3 regions of the Flavobacterium sp. CFS9 genome follow, and region 3 is predicted to be linked to each of the others. Evidence: riboswitches for the same ligand, from Rfam matches in the RefSeq annotation. Region 3 holds a riboswitch; each other region holds the start of a gene.
The links. A riboswitch is a leader RNA that binds a small molecule or an ion and turns the genes downstream of it on or off. The one in region 3 is predicted to bind cobalamin.
Positions count from the first base shown of each region.

Region 1 (3,289 bases), 370 kb from region 3:
TAAACTTTTCAATGTCAATTCCAATTTCCTCACTTACCGCCTGAATGATTCTTAAGTTAGCCTGATGAGGGATTACCCAGTCCACCATTTCAGGAGTCAATGAAGCTTTTTCCATTAGTTCTTTTGAAGTACCGCTCATGTTTCTCACAGCGTGTTTAAAAACGGTTCTTCCTTCCTGATGTACAAAGTGCTGTTTGTTTTGAATGGTTTCTTCAGTTGTGGTCAAAAGAGAACCTCCGGCACGTACAGAAAGGAATTCAGCACCTGTTCCGTCTGTTCTGAAAATGTTTTGATGAATACCACGACCATCTGTAGTAGGTTGTAAAAGTACAGCACCTGCACCATCACCAAATAAAATACAGCTGTTTCGGTCTTCATAATTAACGATCGAACTCATTTTATCGGCACCCACTACGATAACATTTTTGTATCTGCCGCTTTCAACAAAACTTGCACCTACTGAAAGTGCATATAAAAAGCCGCTGCAGGCAGCGTTAAGGTCAAATCCCCAGGCACTTTTTAGCCCTGCTTTTTCGCATACCAAACTGGCAGCGGGAGTAAGAATATGATCGGGTGTTGATGTTGCGAGGATAAGACAATCAATATCCAGAGGATTTATATCATAATTTTTTATTAAATCTTTAATGGCAAAAGAAGCCATGTCTGAGGTGGCCAGTGCCGGGTCATCTAATATTCTTCTTTCTTTTATGCCTGTTCGGGAGGTAATCCACTCATCTGTTGTATCTATTCTTTTTTCTAAATCAGTATTGCTTAAAACCGTTTCCGGTACATATCCTCCAATAGCAATAATGGAAGCTTTTGTTGTATTCATTGATTTTTTGTTTCTCTTTTAGTGTTTTTTTTATATTCTGACTTTCGGCCCAAAACCTTTCTTCAGTCCATTTTACAAGAGTTTTTCGAAGAATATGTAGTACGAGGGGCATCTTCATTTACAGGGGCGCAATTTAACAAATATAAAGATGCAAAAATCTCGGGATTTGTTAATTTACTTTTAATATTTCTATTTCACTTCATTATTAATAAAATCAAATCCTGTTTCGAATGATTTTGTTTCAGTTCTTCAATGTTTACCAAAAAGCAACCAAAACAGAACTTACAATTGGTCGCAAAAATGCTTTTTTGTTACGGTTCAGTTTAAAATCTCATTCTTTTAATAAATGAATGAGATTTGGTCTCAGTCATTGTCAAAAGTGCAATATGGATTAATTAACTCTTGTTTTTATAAAGATAATTCTATCTTTACGCTCAGATTCAGGTCTGTTTTTTCTTTAGAGAAAACAGTTAAAAGGGAATCAGGTGCAAATCCTGAACAGACCCGCTACTGTAAGTTCTGTAAAAGTCTTTAACGCTACTAATGCCATTGTTCGCCGCGGCGGATGAGAAGGCTGTTTAAAGATGGAACAAGTCAGGAGACCTGCCGGAATCACATAGTTTAAGACTTTCGTGGAGTAAAGTTGAACAACAATAAACGGACCTGTTATTTTTTAACGGGATCCTGCCTTATTGCTTTTTTGACGATCACATCCCGAAGTTTATTTAATTAAATCAGTGATGTGTAAGACCAGAAAATTACTTTTATTTCTTTTCGTATTGTTAGCTCCCATCGTGCTTCGATCGCAAACTACTAAGGATAGTCTGAGAGTTTTGAAAGAAGTACTTTTAAAAACAAAACCTTATCAGGAAGTAATTCCCGTACAAACTCTTTCAGGAGTACTGCTTGAAAATTTAGCCAGCCATAATGTTGCCGATGCACTTCGTTATTTTGCCGGAGTACAAATCAAGGATTACGGTGGTTTGGGCGGACTCAAAACGGTAGATGTACGTAATATGGGAACGCATCACGTAGGTGTTTTTTACGACGGAATTCAGTTGGGGAATGCCCAGAACGGAGTTACGGATTTAGGAAAATACTCCCTTGATGATATGGAATCCCTCACCATGTACAATGGTCAGAAGAGTGAAATATTTCAGTCGGCTAAAGACTTTGCAGCCGCTTCTACTATTTATTTGCGAACCAAACGACCAGTTTTTGAAAGTAACAGAAAGACCAATTTCTTATTGCGTTATAAAACCATGTCTATCAATTACAATGACCTTTCTTTTAGATTGGAGCAAAAATTAAGTGATAAAGTAAGTTGGAGTGCCAGTTCTGAATATATCAAATCTAATGGCGAATACAAATTCAGATACAAAAGAAACAATCTCGACGGTACTGTGGCCTACGATACCTCAGCCATGAGACACAATAGTGATATTGAAGCATTTCGTTTCGAGTCTGGTTTGTACGGGAAAATGAAGAACGGTACCTGGGACGCTAAAGTGTATTATTATGGTTCCGAAAGAGGAGCACCTGGAGCTATCGTAGAAAATAAGTTTTCGGATGGTTTCAGACAATACGATAAGAATTTTTTCGTGCAGGGGACTTTTATAAAAGATCTTAGCGACAGATATAAATTTCAGGCTAAAGCAAAGTATGCTTATGATTATACGCATTACGTAGCCCGAGACACCACCAGTGTATTGGGGGAAGTGGTTACCGAAGGCGCTCAATCTGACGATAGTTATTACCAACAGGAATATTATGTATCAGCAGTCAATTTGTACAAAATTTTACCTGCGTGGGATATTTCATTGTCAACGGATTTTCAGTACAACCGTCTTAATGCCAACAGAAAAGGGATAAAAACCTTGTTTTCTTATCCCGAGCGTTATACCGCTTTATTTGCACTGGCAAGTTCTTACAGACTGGATGGTTTTAAAGTTTTGGGAAGTGTCGTGGGTACGCATGTGCAGGAAGAAGTACGTTACAACGCCAAAGCTCCTGACAAAACAGAATTTACTCCCGCCGTATTTTTGGGTTACACTCCTTTTAAAGCGTATGATTTTAATGTAAGAGCTTTTGCAAAACGTATGTTCCGAATGCCCACTTTTAATGATTTGTATTATACGATGGTTGGTTCGAGCACTTTAAGACCCGAATACATGAATCAGTATGATGTTGGATTTACCTACAACATACCCGTGGAGAAAGGTTTCTTAGATCAGTTTTCTCTTCAGGTCGATGGGTATTACACCAATACTAAAGATAAAATAATTGCCGCACCAACCGGAAATTTATTCCGTTGGATGATGACCAATATCGGGCAGGTGAAAGGAAAAGGAATAGAGTCGGCTGTGGATATGAAAATGCATTTTGGCAAAGTAAATCTGACTACACATTTAACCTATACGTATTCAGAAAGCCGGGATTACACCAAGTTTGCCGGTT
Region 1 is NZ_AP031573.1:503,846-507,134, reverse strand. It holds gene ACAM30_RS02045 (beta-ketoacyl-ACP synthase III) at 1-832, opposite strand, end outside; cobalamin riboswitch at 1,258-1,458, shown strand; gene ACAM30_RS02040 (TonB-dependent receptor) at 1,573-3,289, shown strand, end outside.
Region 1: it holds a riboswitch for cobalamin, as region 3 does, so the genes downstream of both, ACAM30_RS02040 (TonB-dependent receptor) here and ACAM30_RS03775 (TonB-dependent receptor plug domain-containing protein) in region 3, are expected to answer to the same signal.

Region 2 (3,289 bases), 1.9 Mb from region 3:
TAAAAAAGTATGGAGTCACTTCTATAGCCATACTCTCACCAAAATTGTTTTGTACATGTAATGCTAATGCTTTTACATTCTCAGGAGTGTATATATCCGTTACTGTTTCTTCTAACAATTGAAAAGCAGGACTGGTTAAATTGGACATTGGAAATTCACTTAATGGAACATTTTTTTCCTGGGCATTGATGTACCAGATGTTGCCTAATATAATTATTAGTATGTAATAGTTTTTCATAAGTTTATTGTTTTGTAAATTGAACGTATGCAAATGCTATAAACAGTTGATTGTATATTTTCCTTTTTTTGACAGTTAATTTCTGGCTTTGCCCACCATAAGAAACTTCGATGTCTAATCGGGTAGTTGCCATTATTTGGTCAATATTCTGATCAACGTGAAATAATGATTGCACAGTCATTTTTTCATTCTGAAGTGTTGAAAGATCTCCTAGAATTTTTGAAAATTGATTTTCGGGGTAAGTTGTAACTTCACCTTTTAAACGAATTGCCGCACCAACAATCGCATCAGAACTTATTGCTACATTTAGTGTAACTTGAACCCCCTCAGGGATTTTTACTGTTTCCATAATATTTAAGTTTTAGTTATGCATAAAAGTAACTAGTCGAGATATTCTGAAATCAAGTATATACACCTGATTTAGACATCGAAAAGATTTTTTTTTGTCTTGTTATTTCATTTTTTCATCCCCAAATTCCTTCAATTGTAAAAGATAATGATATATTTGCGCCAGATTTTGGTCTGTTTTTTCTTAAGAAAAAATGGTTAAAAGGGAATCAGGTGTAAATCCTGAACAGACCCGCTACTGTAAGTTCTGTATAAGTCTTTAAACGTTACTCATGCCATTGTCCGCCGCGGCGGATGAGAAGGCTGTTTTAAAGATGGAACAAGTCAGGAGACCTGCCACAATCACATAGTTTAAGACTTTCGTGGAATAAAGTTGAAGAACAATAAACGAACCTGTCATTTTTTATGACGGGATTCTGCCTTATTGCGTTTCTAGTTTATACATCCGGGAGTTTTCTTAATTCAATTAGTGATGTATCATACAAAAAGAGAATTCTTATTTATTGTTATCGTTTTTGTTTCTCTTCTGTTTCAGGCAGGGGTGTTTTATAGTTGCTTTTTCTTTCTGAGAGCATCACTTCTGAAAAAGAAATCCGAGTGGAGTCAGAATTTTTTGAATGTATTGTCTCTCGGTGTCTTCCCTTACTTTAATCCTCTTCCCATAAAAAAGAAATACCATTCGGGTACGCTTGACGATCCCGGTTTGTCTAACGATTATAAGAATAACATTACTCCCTATTGAAGATTTTAACTAAAACTTCGTTCATTATTTCTTCAATTCCGCTCGCTTTTGCTACTACAAACTTAAACAATACCACATGTACCACACTATCTTCAAAAACTTCCAATCCTTATTGTTGCTTATTGCAGTACTCACCTTAACCAATTGTTCTGATGATAATGCATCAAATGAAAATAGCAATCCGCCGCCTGTTAGTTCAGATTTAGCTTTTACTACGCAGCGATTTGCAATTGTGGCTTTAAATCCCACAATCAGCGCAACGACAGAAGCTATTTACAACTGGAGTGTTACCAAAGCACCCTCAGAAAGTTATGCACTAAGCAATACAGCAGAGAAAGAAGTCCTTTTTGCAGCAACAGAAACAGGAATGTATGAACTGGCCGTAACTGTAAATAACAAAGGAAGTATACAAACGCAAAAAGTAGCCGTTACCGTTACAAAAGAAACGAAGGAGTATAAAACCTACATCTCAAAAGTATTTGAATTTAAACCGGCTCCGGGGCAGTTTGTGAATGATCTGCCTATAGCCAATGATGGAGATACTCCTGAAAAGATTTTATCAAGAGCCAATACTTATCTGGCCAAGAAAAATGGTGATTTGATTTCATTGGGGGCTTTTGGTGGTTATGTTGTTTTTGGGTTCGATCATACCATCGTTAATGTCAAGGGCAAACGTGATTTTAGAGTTTTGGGAAATGCATTCTGGGCAGAGGCTAATCCAAATCCGAACAGTATCATGCGCGGCGGAAGCAGTGAAGCAGGAGTAATTATGGTTGCTTACGATAAAAATAAAAACGGACTTCCGGATGATCAGTGGTACGAGATAGAAGGCGGCGGACATAAGATGCCGAAAACGATTCAGAATTATGAAATTACCTATTACCGACCTGACCCCAATAAAATTCCAGTGCCGGGAGGAACTACGGGTACAGTAGGTTTTGTGGATATGGAGTATATTTTTTGGAAAGACAATCAGGGGAAAAACGGTTATCTGGTACAAAATAACGCTTACAATCATTCTTTAGATTACTGGCCAAAATGGCTTAGAGATCAATCTTCTATCACCTATAAAGGAACAAGATTACCCGATAACGCAGTGGATGAAAGCGGGACGGGAAGTTATTTTGTGCAGTATGCTTTTTTATACGGATATGCAGACAATGCTCCAAACAATGACGATGATTCGGGAATAGATATCAACTGGGCTGTGGACGAAAAGGGAAACAAAGTAATACTTCCCGGGATTGATTTTGTGAAAGTGTACAATGGGCTTAATCAGCAGGCGGGATGGCTCGGAGAGACTTCGACCGAAATAATGGGAGCAACAGATTTGCATCTTTCAGGAGAAAGCATTCCTACGCGATAACCCATTCAAAAGTGTATTAAACTAAATTATTATATCAGGAATTATGAAAAAAAACTTTGCCTATTTATTAGTATTGGCTTTTGCGGCGGCATTTACCGGATGTAGCGATGACGATAAAAATGATGCCAATACCGGAGAAGGACTCGCCATACCAATAGCAGTAAAGCTTCAGGACAAATTTGAAGTAAACACCTTTAAAGTTTTGAATATTACAGCTTCAGCTGAAACAAGTAATCCGAATTATCAATGGGTGCTTAAAAAGAATCCGGTTAATCAGACTAAAGATTCGATTGTAGGAACGACTAAAGATCTGCGATTTGTTGCTTTATATCCGGGTGCATACGAACTAACCTTAAATGTTACTGAAGGTGACAAAAAAGGAACAAGTGCTACCATTGTCAATGTAATAAATGAGACTCAAAATTACAATCCGTATATAACAAGTATTCAGGATTTTACTCCGGCACCCGGAATGTTTGCCAATGATTTATACAAAGACGGATTTGCAAAAGCCGATGTTATGAGAGTAGCATTGGGAAGAATAAGTGAAACTAGTGTAGGATATCCAATCGATTTAGGAGGTTTTGGAGGTTCA
Region 2 is NZ_AP031573.1:4,295,283-4,298,571, forward strand. It holds gene ACAM30_RS18065 (hypothetical protein) at 1-238, opposite strand, end outside; gene ACAM30_RS18070 (hypothetical protein) at 243-587, opposite strand; cobalamin riboswitch at 740-942, shown strand; gene ACAM30_RS18075 (cell surface protein) at 1,405-2,694, shown strand; gene ACAM30_RS18080 (hypothetical protein) at 2,738-3,289, shown strand, end outside.
Region 2: it holds a riboswitch for cobalamin, as region 3 does, so the genes downstream of both, ACAM30_RS18075 (cell surface protein) here and ACAM30_RS03775 (TonB-dependent receptor plug domain-containing protein) in region 3, are expected to answer to the same signal.

Region 3 (3,289 bases):
TTAATGCTAATAAGAATAATCTAGTTAGTTTCATTATATTAAAATTTAAAGTTTAAGTACAAGTTGTAATTTCTTCCCGGCATTGGTCGGTGTTCCAGACTTTGGTAAAATGTATTCCATACATTCAGAACCTGAAAACCTACTTTGAAAGAAGATAAAAGTTTAAAATCGTAATCTATGCCAATGTTTGAAACAGTGTAAGCTGATACAGTTTTTTCAGGATCATTGTCAGCTTGTGTGTAAACAAATCCATTATAAAGAAATTGATAATGAGCTGAAAAGTTGTTTCTTGTGTAAGCGATGGCAGCAGTTACTTTATGAAAAGGAACAAAAAATAATTGCTTTTTAGTTTCTACATTTTCTGAAACAGAATAAGCATAAGTAGCATTTGCCGTCAGGTTGTTTTTACCAAAATTCTTCTTCCAGCTTAATAATGTTTCAGCACCATAACTGTTTACTTTATCTGTGTTTTGAGGCATCCAGATCCCATTTGTTCCGGGAACCCATTGCAATAGATCTTTTATTTTGATGTAGTAAAAAGTTTGAGTCAAAGAAAAATTCTGAACGGTAAAAACATTTCCAATTTCGGCCTGATAAGAACTTTCCGGTTTTAAATTACGATTTCCGCCTTCTTCCCAATACAAATCATTGAAAGTTGGGATTCTGAAATTTCGAGACACATTCAATTTCAAATTGTACAGTTTCCCAAATTGATAAGAAGTACCTGCCGAAAACAGAACCGGTGATTTATAATTGTCTGTAAATTCTTTTCGAACCCCGAATTCGTTTTTCCAGTTTGGGGAAACATCTTGTTTGATAAGTAAAGCTGCAGAACTTATTTCTCTCACATTATCGCCAAAACCACTTCCGTATCCTTTAGTTCGATTGTAGTCCAGGATACCATTTACTTGCAGTGATTCCAGTAGTTGATATCCTAAATCGGCTTTTGTAGTCAGGCTTTCTGTTTTTCCGTACGTATAAATATTGCTCGAATTGTCGGCATAATATTTATAGTTCTCAAAAATATAGGCTGTTTTTAAATTGGTTTTGAATCTGCCAAAATCACCATCATATTCCAATAAGTTCCGATTAAAACCATTGACATATTTGCTTTTAGTTTCAGATTCCGAAACTAATGAGGTATTTCGGTCTGTGTTTGAAGTTTGGGTGTATAGCTTTAAACTGTTTTTGGCATCGATTTTATATCCTGCATTTGCGCTTAGGGTAATAACATCATATTGGCCGTTTTGATTCCAGCGCTGTTCGCCTTTCCAGTTGTATTGGTTCAGGTATTTATAATCGTTTGTAGAGCTGTTTTTAGAAAAACCAATTTGAGTACTCCATTTTTTATTGGAGATACTTGTTTTGTAATTGATTCCGATAGTATTGAAGCTTCCGTAATCCAATCTTAAGCTGTTTTCAAACTTATTGTAAAAGGCGAGATCCGTATTCAGGTGTACGGTTCCTCCAACGGCTCCACTGCCGTAAATAACACTTCCTCCACCTGCTTTTACACTGATAGAATTGTAATCGGATCCGGAAATGGTATTAAAATCGGTACTTCCGTTCATCTGAGAGTTAATGTTGATTCCGTTCCAAATCACCGCCGTTTGTGAGGCTGTTGTACCTCTAAACGCTACGGTAGAAAGCATTCCACGACCGTATTCTTTAAAATAAATGGTTGAATTAAAGTTTAATAAATCCGTTAGTAAGGCTTCATTTTTACCAATAACAGAGTCATTTAATTTTAAAACCGATTGTGAATTGGAGTATTTTTTAAGATTGGCGTCAGAAACGACGACCGTTTTAAGTTTCGTAATAGAATCGTTCTGCGCCACGGTAATCTGGCACAACAATAAGAAACAAAGAGCAAAAAGTTTTTTTAAAGTCATAATTTCTACACTCTTTTTCCCGAGAGCTCGATATTGATTACAAAGGCAGGTCTCCTGGCTTGCGTCTTATTGTTTACCTTCCCATTCGTCAGAGCGAGCAGTGGTTTTGTAGTTAACAACAAGCATTCTTTTCAGAACAAAGCTTACAGTTGCGGGTACAGCTCAAGATTTATGACTTGATTCCCTTTTAATGTGTATGAATGAACACAACCTTAATTTTGTGCAAAGATAAAGTTAAAATTATTGAATTTTCAAATTTGTTTTCGTTTTAGGGAGTGATTCTGAAGAAATGATAATTTAAATCACTATTTTAATAACCTGTCCGAACGCTACTTTATTGGTAAAAGCGTCTTTTAGTGGTAATCCGGACTGATGACATAAAATACTTCTGATCACACCTGCATGTGAGACAATGACTACAGGACCAGTTTGGTTGGAAACAGAATCCTGTAAAAATGTACCTACTCTTTCATGAAGTGCTGTAAAGGACTCCCCATTTGGGACTTGCGTGGTAACAAAATCTTCCATCCAGGGATTAAGTTCTTCCGCCGGAATTGTATCCCAGTTTTTCAATTCCCAATTGCCAAAATTCATTTCCATCAGACGATCGTCAGTAATAAAGGAAACGGGTTTTATAGTATTCTGAATGTATTCTGCCAGTATAGTACAACGCTTCAATGGACTTGAAAAGAGTAAGGCTCCGTGAGGTAATTGCGAGACAATATCCTTAAAGATTTCTTCGAATGGAATAGCCAAATCTACATCAGTCTGACCGTAGCAGATTCCTTTTTCACAGGTTGTTTCCGTATGACGAATTAGATAAATTTCCATATCAACAGAATGCTTAAATAGTAAACAACTTCACAAACCTGTTGCGTTGCTCCCAAACAGTCGCCTGTGTAACCATCAATCCATTTTTGGAAATAGCGGGCTAGAAAATAACGCATGATAAATACCGGAAGAATCGCTAAAAGAAATTGGTGCTGAAAAAAAGAAAGTACCAGTATTGGAATCAATCCGAAGAAGAACGAGCCTGTAATTTCTTTCCAACTGTGTTTCTTGGCTATAGGTTTGCTTTTACTCGTAGCATCATCACGGGAATATTCATGTGTGAAAATAATAGATATTGCTGCGAGACGGCTTAAGGAATGGGCCGAAATGAATAAGAGGAAAATTAGAAAAATGTTAGTAGTAAAAAGTGAAATGGATTCAGAAAGCAGTTTGAATTTCAATAGAAATAATAAAACTAAACCAATGGCTCCGTAAGCACCAATTGCACTGTCTTTCATAATAAGAAGGATTTTTTCTTTGGTCCACCCGCCTCCGAAACCATCACAGACATCAGCGAAACCGTCTTCATGAAAAGCTCCCGTGGTTAATATTGAGGCGATAATAGC
Region 3 is NZ_AP031573.1:869,381-872,669, reverse strand. It holds gene ACAM30_RS03780 (YncE family protein) at 1-34, opposite strand, end outside; gene ACAM30_RS03775 (TonB-dependent receptor plug domain-containing protein) at 39-1,892, opposite strand; cobalamin riboswitch at 1,919-2,122, opposite strand; gene cobC (alpha-ribazole phosphatase) at 2,190-2,723, opposite strand; gene ACAM30_RS03765 (adenosylcobinamide-GDP ribazoletransferase) at 2,708-3,289, opposite strand, start outside.